DNA from 3 places in the Psychromarinibacter sp. S121 genome. Region 2 is predicted to be linked to each of the others. Evidence: riboswitches for the same ligand, from Rfam matches in the RefSeq annotation. Region 2 holds a riboswitch; each other region holds the start of a gene.
What was found. A riboswitch is a leader RNA that binds a small molecule or an ion and turns the genes downstream of it on or off. The one in region 2 is predicted to bind cobalamin.
Positions count from the first base shown of each region.

Region 1 (4,714 bases), 540 kb from region 2:
GGACCGCATAAGCCAACGCGCCCCCCGACAGAACCTTGCCGACCCCGGCGTTGACCACGATGTACTGCAACGCCAGCAGGGCGAACAGGAATGTCGGCAAAGCCGCTCCGATCTGGGAAAAGGCGCGGATCGCGCGGTCCGGCCAGCGGTCGCGGAACCGGGCCGAGATCAGCGCCAGAGCCAGCGCGCAGCCGACCGAGATCACCAGCGCCAGACCCAGCAAGGTCAGCGTCGCGGGGAGCCGCTTGGATATCTCCTCGGCCACCGGGCGACCGCTGCGCCAAGACACCGACAGATCGCCCTGCACGACCTTGCCCAGCCAGCTTGCGTATTGCACCGGCAAGGGACGGTCGAGCCCGATGTCTTCGCGCATCTGCTCGATCTCTGCCGGCAGGGGTTCATGCTGCGGCGCCCGCGCTTTGAGGATCCGATACGCCGGGTCGCCCGGCGCAAGCGGAAGCATCGCCCAGACCAGAAGGCTGGCGGCCAAGGCCGTCAGCACGGCCTGGGCGATACGTTGCAGGGCCGCAGCCAGCATCGCGCTATTTCAGCGCATCGGGCCGGGTCTGCCAGCCGATGTGACGCCATGCGACGCCGGGCACGTAGGTCGACCATGCGTCCGACGCCAGCGCGCGTTCGCGGTGCATCGTCAGGTTGAAGACGTAGGGATCGTCCTCGACAAGAATGCGCTGGATCTCGGCCAGTATCTCGTAGCGGCGGCCGGTATCGGCGGTGGCGTTCAGTTCCTCTGCCAGCGCGTCGATCTCTGCATTGGAATAGCTCGCATAGTTCCGGTCGCCGCCGGTCAGGACGTAGCGCGCAAGGAAGCCCTGCACCGCGCCCACCGTCGCCGTGCCGTTGGACAGCAGCGCGATGTCCCAGTCGAGCGATCCCGCTTTCAAAGCGTCGTTGACCGAGTCGACCGACACGATGTCCGAGGCGACACCGATGTCGCGCAGATACGCCTGCATCGCGTTGGACAGCGGCACGAGATCGGGTTGCTGCGGATAGATCACAAGGGTCAGGGACAGCGGCTCGCCGTCCTTCATCCGCGTGTCGCCCTCCAGCGTCCAGCCGGCGGCATCCAGAAGCGACGCCGCCTCTGCCGCGTCGAACTCGTAGTTGGCGACGGCCCAAGGGAAGGTCTCGGTGTAAAGCCCGACCGCCTCGGCAGTCGCTCCCCGGAATACCGCTCCGGCAATCTCGGCATAGTTCTGCGCCTTCATGACAGCCTGCCGTACCGCGACATCGGTCAGCGGACCCTCTGCGGTGTTCATGTAGCCGACGAAGCCGCCCGCCGAGATCGGGCCCAGCGCAAGGTTCACGTTCGGCGTGGCGTCATAGACCGGCTTGGCCGAGACCTGCGGATACAGCGCAATGTCCGCTTCGTCATTCTGGATCGCCAGCGCGCGGGCGTTGATGTCGCCGACGAAGCCCACGGTGACACCCGGCATCGCGGGCGCGCCGCGCCAGTAGTCGTCATTGCGGGTCGCGACCAGCTGCTCGTCGTTCAGGTCCTCGACCTCGTAGGGGCCGGTATAGATGCCGGCGCCTTCCAGCGTTTCCCAGTCGCCCCCGGCCGCGGTGACGGTCGGAAGATCGTAGATCAGGAAATAGGACTCGTGCGCCAGAATGTTCGGCAGTTCGGGCAGCGGGGCTGCGCTGCGCACGGTGATTTCCAAAGGTCCGGTCGCCTCGAACACTGTGGCCTCGGGCACGACGCCCTGCACGCCGCTCGAATTGGCGCGGCGGTAGTCGATCACCTCCATCACCGCGGCGGCATCCAGCGCGCGGCCGTTATGGAAGGTGACGCCCTCGTTCAATGCGATCACCCACGTCAGGTCGTCCACCTGCGTCAGGCTTTTCGCAAGCCACGGGGCAATGCTGCCGTCCGGCTGGAATTCCATAAGCAGTTCGGCGACACCGAATTCCTGCATCCAGAACCCTTCGCTGTCGGGGTCCATGCTGTCGATCTTGAACGAGGTCAGAATGCGGATCAGCTGATCCTGCGCGTCAGCGACAAGGGGCAGTCCCACCAGCGCGGCGGACAGGAGAGCAGGCGCGAAAAGGCGTTTGGTCATCGGGATTTCTCTTTCAGGAGTGGGACTGCGCAAGGCGCGCGGTGTGAAACTGGAAGTCACGCAGGGTGCCGCCGCCAAGCAGCACCTCGCGGACAAAGCGGCGCACGGCCGCGCGGTCGGGAAGCTGGAACCAATGGCCCATCGGATACAGCGCGACGACGGGCCCCTTGTTGCAGGGGAAGATACAGCCGGTACGGGTCGTCAGGCAGCGGTCGGCGATCCCCGCTTCGGCGCACTCCTCCTTGAGGATATGCGTCAGGCTGGCGGCGTCGCGCATGTGACAGCGCGGGCCGGTGCAGACCAGCAGGTGAAAATCGAAATCCGGCGGCATGTCCCAGCCGGGCTTGCCCAGCCGAGGCGCCGTCCCTTCGACGGCACGCGGCGCCAGTGACAGCGTCTCTGACAGAAGGCGCGCCATGCCGTTGCCTGTCCGGCTTGGTTCGGGGCCCAGGAACAGGCGCACATCGCCATTGCCCGGCTGCGCGGACCAATGCGCCAGCACGCCCGGCAGCCACGAGGTCAGGCTCTCTGGAAACGGCATGCCCACCGGCTGCACCCTGACAACGCTGTGGCCAGCGTCGCGCAGCCCGTCCAGCGCGGCGAACAGCCCGTCGCCGCGTTCTTCCAGCCGGATCATGCGGTGCGGCAGATAGGTCGCCGCCGCGCAGGCCGCTTCAAGCCGTTCAAGGCTTCGGCGGCTGAGATTATGGGCCGAGCACAGGAACAGGACCGCGTCCGGCCTGTCCTCGGGTCTTATGCAGTCTTCGCCGGCCTTCGTTTCCGAAGGTCCGGGACGTTCATCGGGAATTGGATTCGCCATTGCGCCCTCCGCGCATCTGCGGGGAGGGGCAGGAACCACAAGCAAAGGATCGGCGTACGCCGTCGTATCATGTCAGGCCTCCTGCCGGGACACCCCGCCCGGGTTGAGTTTCTGTCACGATGGCAGGTCTCCTGACTTGCGGGTCGACGCTTGCCCAAGCCTTCCCGGCCTTGTCGGCCAGTGGGTTTCTCGGGGTCGCTCTCCGCTCACAGTTGCGGGGGCAGTCACGGAATTGGCGCCTGATGGCTACACCGCACCGTGTTCCCTTTTCATCCCGGATCGCCAAGGCGCACCGGGAACCATCGCGCGCACTAGACTGGTCCGGGGACCGGGCGTCAAGGCAGATGTGCCCCCATCGCGGCAGGCGGCGAACGGGTGCGGGGAAATTTTTTTCCGGTGGTCTGCATCCAAACGCGCCCTTGCCCGAGTCCTAGGGGTATCAAGGCCGCGGATCCTCTGCGGCCGGATACGAGGAAAGGACGAGTTCCATGCTCAACAAGTTCTCCGCACTGACCGCTTTCGCCCTGATGACTTCCGCGACCGGCGCGTTCGCCGCGGGCCACGGCGGCCTGATGGCCGTTGGCCTGTCGGGCGACAAGATGCTGCACAAGATCGACGCGACGACCGCCACCGTGACCGCCTCGATGGAAGTCGAGGGCGTTGACAAGCTGCTGGGCATCGACCTTCGCCCCGCCACCGGCCAGCTGATCGGCGTGACCGACGCATTTGAGATCGTCGAGATCGACCCGGAAACCGGCATGGCCACCGTCATCTCGACGATGGACACGGAGCTTCCGATCATGGACGACGCCCCGGTGATCGTCGACTTCAACCCGATGGCCAACAAGCTGCGCTTCATGTCGGGCACCACCAACCACCGCGTCGACATCGAAAGCGGTGCGGTGACCGTTGACGGCTCGCTTGCCTTCGAAGAGGCCGACATGCACGCGGGCGAGGCACCGGCCATCGTCGCTGCCGCCTACATCAACTCGTACGGCATGCCCGAGAGCACCGCGATGTACGACATCGATTCGACCATCGTCGCCGTGATCCAGCAGATTTCGCCCAATGACGGCACGCTGGCCGCCATCGGCAAACTGGGGATCGACGCTGCCGACACCTATGCCTTCGACATCGCCACCGACGCCGACGGCAACAACACCGCATGGCTTGCGGCGGGCGGCATGCTGCACACCGTGTCGCTGGAAGACGGCTCGGTTCAGGAAAGCTGGGAAATCCAGGACGCCGGCGACGCCGTGCTGCGCGACATCACCTTCATGACCGCGATGTAATCGGCGGAACGAGACCGGCCGGCGCGGGCATAGCGACCCGCGCCGGCCTTGCCGAGCACCATGCGGGATACCTTCTTCATCGAAACCGGGCAGCCGCCGCCAGCCAGAGGTTTGACAGTCTCACCTCCGCCGCTAACCTCGGAGATGTGGGCGGTGACAGAGGGTGACCGCCGGGAGGATACGGGTCAGCCCTTCATGGACCATGCAGCCTTGCTGAAATCCTGCGCGGGCGGCGACCGGCTGGCCCTGCAAAAGCTGATGGACGCCGAGGGTGGCCGGATGCTTGGGGTCGCGCGCCGGATGCTGCGCCGTGACGACCTGGCGCAGGACGCGGTGCAGGAAGCGCTGGTTCTGGTCTGGCGCAAGGCGCACCAGTTCGACGCACAACGCGGCAGCGCGAAGGGCTGGATCTACACCATCCTGCGCAACCGCTGCCTGACCTTGCTGCGGTCCGAGGATCGCGAGGTCGCCACCTCGCCCGAGCGCCTGTCGGCTTCGGAAGACGCGCAGGTGATCGACAC
Region 1 is NZ_JBNAGE010000002.1:937,001-941,714, reverse strand. It holds gene ACP156_RS13045 (ABC transporter permease) at 1-538, opposite strand, end outside; gene ACP156_RS13040 (ABC transporter substrate-binding protein) at 543-2,081, opposite strand; gene ACP156_RS13035 ((2Fe-2S) ferredoxin domain-containing protein) at 2,095-2,901, opposite strand; cobalamin riboswitch at 3,006-3,220, opposite strand; gene ACP156_RS13030 (DUF4394 domain-containing protein) at 3,429-4,193, shown strand; gene ACP156_RS13025 (sigma-70 family RNA polymerase sigma factor) at 4,389-4,714, shown strand, end outside.
Region 1: linked by a shared signal. The riboswitch ahead of ACP156_RS13035 ((2Fe-2S) ferredoxin domain-containing protein) and the one ahead of nrdH (glutaredoxin-like protein NrdH) in region 2 are both predicted to bind cobalamin.

Region 2 (4,714 bases):
CGAGAACCACGCCAAGTCCATCGGATTGCGCCCGGGCCTGCTGAAGGCGGTGTTCTTCGTGCTGTTGTCGGCGGCGGTGGTGGCCGCGATGCAGACGGTCGGGGCCTTTCTTGTCATTGCGATGGTGGTGACACCAGGCGCGACGGCGTACCTGCTGTGCGACCGCTTCCCGCGCCTGATCCTGCTGTCGGTCGCCATCGGCACGCTGACCAGTTTCGTAGGCGCCTACATCAGCTATTTCCTCGACGGCGCCACCGGCGGCGTCATCGTGGCGCTGCAGACGGCGTTGTTCCTTGCGGCCTTCGTCTTCGCGCCGAAACACGGCCTGCTGGCGACCCGCCGGCTTGCGGCAGAGGCGCTTGAGCCGACTGCGCCCGTCGCCAAACCGGAGCCTGCGGAATGACCCTCGACACCCTGCTGCTGCCGTTCCAGTTCCCGTTCATGCAGAACGCGTTCCTGATCGCCGCCATCGTCGCGGTGCCGACGGCGCTGCTGTCTTGCTTTCTTGTCCTCAAGGGCTGGGCGCTGATGGGCGACGCGATCAGCCATGCGATCCTGCCGGGAATCGTGTTGGCGTGGATCACCGGTATTCCCCTGATCATCGGCGCTTTCGCGGCGGGCATGACCTGCGCGGTCGCCACCGGCTATCTGTCAGAGAACAGCCGTGTGAAGCAGGACACCGTCATGGGTGTCGTGTTCTCTGGCATGTTCGGCGTGGGGCTGATCCTTTACACCTCGATCCACACCAACCAGCACCTCGATCACGTTCTGTACGGCAACATGCTTGGCGTAGGGCCGCAGGATCTGTGGACCGCCGGGCTGATCTCGCTGGGCGTGACGGCGGTGCTGCTGCTGAAATGGAAGGACCTGCTGCTGCATTCCTTCGACCCGGCGCAGGCGCAGGCCAGCGGGCTTCGGGTGAACCTGCTGCACTATGGCCTGCTGACGATCCTGTCGCTGACCATCGTCGCGACGCTTACCTCGACCGGCCTGATTCTCGCAGTCGGCCTGCTGATCGCGCCGGGGGCCATCGCATTCCTGCTGGTCCGCAGTTTCGGACGGATGCTGGTCACCGCCGTCGCCGTCTGTCTGATCGCGATGCTGGGCGGTGCCTATCTTAGCTTCTTTCTCGACAGCGCCCCGGCGCCGACCGTCATCCTGCTGCTGTCGGCCATGTTCCTGCTGGCCTTCGTGCGTCGCGTCCGGATGACGCGGCTTGCTTCGGTGAAGCGGATCGAAGCCAAAAGCTGACGCGGTCCGAAAGACACACCCCGGACGGGACGTCGAGATTTCTTCTCTTGTGCCCCCGCCTATATGTTGACACCACTCTGGCCGTCGGCCCAATATGGTGTTGCTTTGGTGCTCGCGGGGTGACTCGCGGGTGAAAAGGGAAACCGGTGAAAATCCGGTACTGCCCCCGCAACTGTCAGCGGCGAGCCAAGGCCCGAAACCACTGGTGTCAGGCAACACCGGGAAGGCGGGTCAAGGCGTCCGAGCCGCGGAGTCAGGAGACCTGCCAAGGCGACAAAAAACGACGACCGCGGCGGAGGGCCCGGGTGCGTAGGCAGGCGCGAAGCGCCCGCTTTCGTGTCCCCTTCGGTTCGCACCAAACAGACCAGAAGGGACAGAGCAGATGACTATCACCGTGTATTCCAAACCCGCCTGCGTGCAGTGCACCGCCACCACCCGCGCTCTCGAGGCCCGCGGCATCGATTTCGACATCGTAGACCTGACCGAGGACGCCGATGCGATGGAGATGGTGCAGGGTCTTGGCTATCGGCAGGCGCCCGTCGTCGTCGCGGGCGAGGATCACTGGGCCGGTTTCCGTCCCGACATGATCGGCCGGCTCTCCTGAGGACATGCCCGGGCTCGTCTACTATTCCTCGCGCTCCGGGAACACGGCGCGGCTGGTCGAACGCCTTGGGCTGCCCGCAGCCCGCGTTCCGGTCAGCCCGTCCGACCCGATGCCGGTGGTCGACGCGCCCTTTGTCCTGATCTGCCCGACCTATGCCGACGGCGAGGGGCGGGGCGCGGTTCCGAAGCAGGTGATCCGCCTGCTGAACGACCCCGCGACCCGGGCCCTGCTGCGCGGCGTGATTGCGGGCGGCAACCGCAACTTCGGCGCCACCTTCGCCCGCGCGGGTGACGTGATCGCCGCGAAATGCGGCGTCCCGGTGCTTTACCGCTTCGAGCTTGCCGGGACCGACACCGATATTGCCCGCATCCGGTCCGGACTGGACCGGATGGGGGACAGCCTCCGCCCCGCCGCCTGACGGCGCGGGCGTCTCCTCCTTATCTACCGTTTTACCACCAAGGACCGTCATGACCGATTTCCGCCCTCCGTTCCGTGCCGACCACGTCGGCAGCCTGCTGCGCCCCGCACCCGTCGCCGCCGCGCGCAAGGCCGGCGTAAAGGGAGCCGAGCTGAAGCAGATCGAAGACAGCGAGATCCCCGCGCTGATCAAGATGCAGGAAGACGTGGGCCTGAAGGTCGTCACCGATGGCGAGGCGCGCCGCGCCTTCTGGCACTATGACTTCATGGACGGTCTGACCGGCCTCGACATCATCGAGACCGGCGGCGACGCGCTGGGCTTCAAGGGCGCCACCGTCAGCCTTGCGCCGACCATCGACAAGGCACTGGATTTCCCCTCCGACCATCCGATGCTGGACCACTTCAAGTTCGTGGCCGCCAACACCAAGGTCTGCCCGAAAATCTCGATCCCCGGCCCGTCGGCGGTGCATTTCCGCGTGACGCCGGACCACAACCATCACGCGCCCTACGCCGATCAGGACCTGTTCACCGCTGACATCGCGGCAGCCTACAAGAAGGCCGTGCAGGCATTCTATGACGCTGGCTGCCGCTATCTGCAGCTGGACGACATTTTCTTCGCCTACCTCGGCGACGAGAAGCAGCGCGAGATCCGTCGCTCGATGGGGCAGGACCCCGACTGGATGATCCAGCGCTACGCGTGGATGCTGGAAGAGGCGATCAAGGACCGTCCGGAAGACATGGTGATCGGCATGCACATGTGCCGCGGCAACTTCCAGTCGACCTTCGTGGCGACGGGCGGCTACGACGCCGCGGCCGATGCGATCTTCAACCACACCAGCGTCGATGTGTACTTCATGGAGTACGACAGCGAGCGTGCCGGCGGGCTGGAACCCCTTGGCCTGCTGCCCAAGGGCACCAAGCGCGTCATGCCCGGTTTCATCACGACGAAGACCCCGGAACTCGAGAACATCGACGACATCAAGCGGCAGCTTGAAGCCGCCTCGAAATTCGTGGACATGGACCAGCTCGGGATCGCGCCTCAGTGCGGATTCGCCTCTACCGAGGAAGGCAACAAGGTCACCGAGGACGATCAGCGCCGCAAGCTGGAGCTGGTCGTGAAAGTCGCCCAGGACGTCTGGGGCGAAGCCTGACACAACACCGGGCCCGGACCGTTCCGGGCCCGTCATCGTTCAACGAGGACCGATCATGCTGGACAACGCCGCGACCGCTTCGCTTGACTACCACGCGCTGAACGCGATGCTGAACCTCTACGACACCGAGGGCCGCATCCAGTTCGAAGCCGACCGCATGGCGGCGCGGCAGTACTTCCTGCAACATGTCAACCAGAACACCGTGTTCTTCCACTCGCTGGACGAGAAGCTGGGGTATCTGGTGGACGAGGGCTATTACGAGCCCGAGGTGCTGGACCAGTATTCCAAGAACTTCCAGCGCGCGATCTGGGACGCCGCCTATGCCCGCAAGTTCCGGTTCCCGACCTTCCTTGGCGCGTTCAAGTACTACACCTCGTACACGCTGAAGACGCGGGACGGAAAACGCTTCCTTGAACGCTACGAAGACCGCGTGGTGATGAACGCGTTGACGCTGGCTCGCGGCGACGAGAAGCTGGCGATGCGGCTGATGGAGGAAATCCTCGACGGCCGCTTCCAGCCCGCGACCCCGACCTTTCTGAACGCCGGCAAAAAGGCGCGGGGCGAGTTCGTGTCGTGCTTCCTGCTGCGGCTGGAAGACAACATGGAAAGCATCGGACGCGGCATCAACTCGGCGCTGCAGCTGTCCAAGCGCGGCGGCGGCGTGGCCCTGATGCTGACCAACATTCGCGAGCATGGCGCCCCCATCAAGGGGATCGAGAACCAGTCGTCGGGCGTCATCCCTGTGATGAAGCTGCTGGAGGATTCCTTCAGCTACGCCAACCAGCTTGGGGCCCGTCAGGGCGCTGGCGCGGTCTACCTCAACGCCCACCACCCCGACATCCTGCGCTTCCTCGACACCAAGCGCGAGAACGCGGACGAGAAGATCCGCATCAAGACCCTGTCGCTTGGCGTGGTGATCCCGGACGTGACCTTCGAACTGGCGAAGAAGAACGAGGATATGTACCTGTTCTCGCCGCACGACGTCGAAAAGGTCTACGGCAAGCCCTTCTCGGATATCTCGGTGACCGAGAAATACGCCGAGATGGTCGACAACCCGAAGATCCGCAAGAAAAAGATCAACGCGCGCGCCTTCTTCCAGACGATCGCCGAGATCCAGTTCGAAAGCGGCTATCCTTACATCATGTTCGAGGACACGGTGAACAAGGCGAACCCCATCGCGGGCCGCATCGCCATGTCGAACCTGTGTTCCGAGATCCTGCAGGTGAACGAGGCATCCGAGTTCAACGACGACCTGTCGTACTCGGCGATGGGCACGGACATCTCGTGCAAC
Region 2 is NZ_JBNAGE010000002.1:398,285-402,998, forward strand. It holds gene ACP156_RS10265 (metal ABC transporter permease) at 1-403, shown strand, start outside; gene ACP156_RS10270 (metal ABC transporter permease) at 400-1,251, shown strand; cobalamin riboswitch at 1,341-1,535, shown strand; gene nrdH (glutaredoxin-like protein NrdH) at 1,634-1,855, shown strand; gene nrdI (class Ib ribonucleoside-diphosphate reductase assembly flavoprotein NrdI) at 1,860-2,273, shown strand; gene ACP156_RS10285 (5-methyltetrahydropteroyltriglutamate--homocysteine S-methyltransferase) at 2,323-3,423, shown strand; gene nrdE (class 1b ribonucleoside-diphosphate reductase subunit alpha) at 3,479-4,714, shown strand, end outside.

Region 3 (4,714 bases), on a different contig from region 2:
CGGACAGCGCATCGCGCTGCACCAGAAGGCGTTGCAAGATCGCGGCGGCGATGGCTTCTTCCTCGCGCAGCGGCGGCAGCGCCTCGTCCGCCGTCTCGCGGGCCTGTGCCGCGGCCACGGCGGCGCGCTCGGCGGCGGCTGCAGCAGTGATCCGCTCGCGCAGGCCGGATTCGGCGGACAGTCGGGCCTCGTCGGCTTCGCGCCAGCGGCGATACAGCAGCATGCCTTCGGACTGCCGCAGCGCCGTCCCGATCTCGCGGTACCGCGCCGCCTGCCGCGCCTGACGCGCAAGCTGCGAGAGCTGGCCGGCAAGCTGTTCGATCACGTCATCGACGCGCAGCAGGTTCTGCTCGGCGCCGTTCAGCTTCAGTTCGGCCTCGTGCCGCCGCTGGTACAGCCCCCCGATACCGGCCGCATCCTCCAGCACCCGCCGGCGGTTCTTCGGCTTGGCGTTGATCAGTTCCGAGATCTGGCCCTGCCGCACCAGCGCGGGCGAATGCGCCCCCGTCGAGGCGTCAGCGAACATCATCTGCACATCGCGCGCGCGGGTGTCTTTCGAGTTCACCTTGTACGCCGAACCGGCGTCGCGGGTGATCCGGCGCGTGATCTCCAGCAGGTCGCTGTCGTTGAACCCGGCGGGCGCCAGCCGGTCCGAGTTATCGAGATGCAGCGACACTTCGGCAAAGTTCCGGGCGGGCCGGGTTGCCGCACCCGCGAAGATCACGTCTTCCATGCCACCGCCGCGCATCGCGGTCGGTCGGTTTTCCCCCATGACCCAACGCAGCGCCTCCAGCAGGTTCGACTTGCCGCAACCGTTCGGACCGACCACCCCTGTCAGCCCGTCCTGAATCATCAGGTCGGTCGGATCGACAAAGCTCTTGAAGCCGTTGAGACGGATTCGTGTGAAACGCAAGGAACTGCTGCCCGGTTGATTCTCGTTCCCGCCATTCTCCGGGGCGTGGCAGATGAGTCAACGCTGACGCGCTGCATGTGGCGGGAAAGGGCCCGTTATCCCCAAGATATTGAGAAATTGCCGCGCGCCCAACCGGCTTTAACGTCGAATTATATGCGACCGGATATCCCTTGGTGCGTAGCCGGGTGCGAAGGGTGATGCCACAGTATGCTTTGAATTTCTTCGAGATCTCCCAGATCTCGACAAGCAACGTCAGCGGGTTCAACGACAACGGCGGGTACCAGTTCGCGCTGGGGACCGATACCGTCACGCTGACCAACGGCGCCACCTTTCAGGAGGTGCTCGTCGAAGACACCACCAATACGTACTTCGACGACGATGCCGGGCTGGAACAGACGCTGGCGGCAGATTACACGCTCGACGGCGCGTTCCACACGGCCGGGACCATCATCGAATCCGAGTACGTGCTGAATGTCGAGGGTGCCGGGGGGCAGACCTATATCCTGCAATTCATCTCGCTCGCCAATGACGCGTTCACGATCCACGGCTTCGTCCCGCAGGGTCTGAAACCGCCCGACGGCGTGCCACTTACAGTGGTCGGCCGGTATGACGGGTCCTACGGGATCAACGCTTATAGCAGCATGTGGCCACCATGCTTCGGTCCGCGCAGCCGTATTCTGTTGGCGGATGGACGGTGGCGCGCGGCCGCACAGCTGAATGGCGGCGAACAGTTGCGCCTGTTCGATGGCGGGACGGCGCGGCTGGACTTTGTGCTGCGCAGCCCGGCCAATTCCGCGATGCGGCCCATACGGTTCCGGACCGACGCACTGGGCCCGGGGCGTCCCGCCCGCGGCTTGCTGCTAAGCGCCCAGCACCGCGTGTGGCTTCCCGACCTAGACGCGCTGGTTCCCGCCCGCGCGCTGACCGCATGGCCACGGATCGGCCCTGCGCCTGCTTCTGCGGCAGACCCGCTGATCCATCTCGTCACGCGTCGTCATGCGCTGGTCGTGGCCGAGGGTTTGGCCTGCGAAACCTTCTGGCCCGGCCCTCAGGCCATGGCCGGATTATCCCCCGCCTCGCGGCAGGCGGTACGGCGACTGATGGGCCCCGACCCGAAACCCGCCCGGCCCCTGCTGTCGATGCGGGATGCACGCCGTCTTCTCCACGATACGCCGCCTCGGGACACGCACACGGAACGCAATCCGCCTTGACGCCCCGTTCCCGCATGCGCAGAAAGGTTGCGTACGGTGCCCGCAGTCGTGCCAAGCACGCAGGGCCTAACTGGGAATTCGGAACGTGGTGACCCACATCGGGGCCCGAAGCCGAAGCCGCCCCCGCGACTGTAAGCGGCGAGCGTCCCGCCACGATGCCACTGGGTTTCCGTTCAATTCGGACCCGGGAAGGCGGCGAGACGCAGTGACCCGCGAAGCCAGGAGACCAGCCGTGCATGAAACCTGAAACTGTCGTCGGGGATGACGGCAAGAGGAGGAACGACATGAACGCGACTGCGACACAGACCAGCCAGACAGCCAGCGGTTCGGCCATCGGCGCTTTCATCGCCGCGCTGCTGATCGGCGGCGCAATCATCTTCGTGACCGGCCACGTCCAGGCGGAAACCCTGCATGACGCGGCTCACGACGTGCGCCACGCCACCGGCTTTCCCTGCCACTGATCCATGTACGGCAAGGTCTTCACCAGCGCGTTGTTCGCTGGGTTTGCAGCGGGGCTGATTGCCGCCGCGCTGCAACTGTATTTCGTCCAGCCGGTCCTGTTGCATGCAGAGCTTTACGAGGGCGGTGACCTGATCCACTTCGGGTCCGAAAGCACCGTCCCGGCCCATCAGGACGTGGGCGGCATCGACCTGATGCGCGACGGGCTGAGCGTGTTGTTCACCGTGCTGGTCTATACCGGCTATGCCTTCATCATGGTCGGCGCCATGGCGCTTGCTTCCGAACGCGGCCATTCGGTCGACGCGCGGCGCGGCATCCTGTGGGGGCTCGGCGGGTTCGTCGCGGTGCATTTTGCGCCGGCCTTCAGCCTGCCGCCGGAGCTGCCCGGTGTCGCCGCCGCCGACGTGGTGGCGCGTCAGATCTGGTGGTTCGGCACCGTTGCCGCCTCGGCCATCGCCGTCGCGTTGATTGCCTTCGGTCGCAACTGGGCCGCGTGGGGCGCCGCCGTCGTGTTGCTGCTGGCGCCGCATGTCATCGGCGCGCCACAGCCCGAGGTGTTCACCGGACCGGTGCCGCCAGAGCTTGGCGGCGAGTTCGCCGGCCGCGCACTGGGCGTCGGGCTGGCGGCCTGGGTCACGCTGGGCTGCTTTGCCGGTTTCTTCTGGCAACGAGAGACACAGGGCGCGCCGCAACCGGCCTGACCTCGTGAACACGCCGCGCTGCCCGGTTCCGACCGGGCGGCGCTTTTTCGTCAAGGATACGCGCCATGAAACCCCTGTTGATGCTTGTCATCGGCCTGTTCTTCGGCACCGGCGGCGGCTTTCTGTACGCTGCGTCGCAGGGCATTACCCTGGACGGCCACGACCACGGCGACCACACGGCGCACGACATGACCTCAAGCTCTATGTCGCACGACCACGATGCCCTGCTACCCGCCGGCGACCCGGCCCCGACCCTGACGCTGGACCTCGTTCCCGAAGGCGACTCTGCATGGAACCTTCACATCGTCACCGAGCATTTCCGCTTTGCCCCGGAAGACGTGAACGCGGTTCATACACCGGGTGAGGGCCACGCCCATATCTATGTCGACGGTGTGAAACTGAACCGGGTCTACGGGCCTTGGTATCACCTGTCCGGCCTGCCCGAGGATGCCCGGGAAATTCGCGTGACCCTGAACGCCAACAGCCACGAAACCCTGTCCGTGGACGGCAACCCCGTTGCGGCCACTGTGCAGCTGAGGCCCTAGGGCATGGCCGGGACACGCGCCACCAGGCAATGTCGCAACCGCCTCAGCGGCCGGGCGTCCGCGATCCAGCCCTTGGGTTCGACACGATATGCCGCCACGAACCTGGCGATATCATCGGCATCCGCCTCGCTCAGCCCGCCGAAGACATATGTCGCGCGCCCTTCGGCCTGCGCCGCCATTCCGGCCGACCTTGCACAGACCTGCAAGCAGCCGGCATGCACGACCTCGACGTCGTCCATCGTTTCCCTCAGCCGGGCGGCAAGCGCCTTGCCACCCTCGCAGCCTACACAGATCGTCAACCTGACCATCGGATCCCATTAACGGAGACCGCAATGCCCGCCAAGATCCCCGCCACCGTCGTTACCGGCTTTCTCGGGTCCGGCAAGACCACCCTGATCCGCCACATGCTGGCCAACGCCAACGGCCGCCGCATCGCGCTGATCATCAACGAGTTCGGCGACCTTGGCGTCGACGGCGATATCCTGAAAGGCTGCGGTGACGAGACCTGCACCGACGACGACGTGATGGAGCTGTCGAATGGCTGCATCTGCTGCACCGTGGCCGAGGATTTCGTGCCGACCCTCCAAAAGCTGCTGGACCGCGACACGCCCCCCGACCACATCGTGATCGAGACCTCGGGCCTCGCCTTGCCGCAGCCGCTGGTCCGCGCCTTCAACTGGCCCGAGATCTCCACCCGTGTCACCGTCGACGGCGTTGTCACCGTGGTCGATGGCAAGGCCGTGACCGAGGGCCGTTTCGCCCATGACGTCGCCGCCGTCGACCGTCAGCGTGCGATTGACGACAACCTCGACCACGAAACCCCGCTGTCGGAGCTGTTCGAGGACCAGATCGCCTGTGCCGACATGATCGTGGTGAACAAGACCG
Region 3 is NZ_JBNAGE010000004.1:410,189-414,902, forward strand. It holds gene ACP156_RS20460 (AAA family ATPase) at 1-913, opposite strand, end outside; gene ACP156_RS20465 (Hint domain-containing protein) at 1,126-2,124, shown strand; cobalamin riboswitch at 2,142-2,373, shown strand; gene ACP156_RS20470 (CbtB domain-containing protein) at 2,409-2,585, shown strand; gene ACP156_RS20475 (CbtA family protein) at 2,589-3,284, shown strand; gene ACP156_RS20480 (hypothetical protein) at 3,350-3,829, shown strand; gene ACP156_RS20485 (DUF1636 family protein) at 3,826-4,137, opposite strand; gene cobW (cobalamin biosynthesis protein CobW) at 4,162-4,714, shown strand, end outside.
Region 3: linked by a shared signal. The riboswitch ahead of ACP156_RS20470 (CbtB domain-containing protein) and the one ahead of nrdH (glutaredoxin-like protein NrdH) in region 2 are both predicted to bind cobalamin.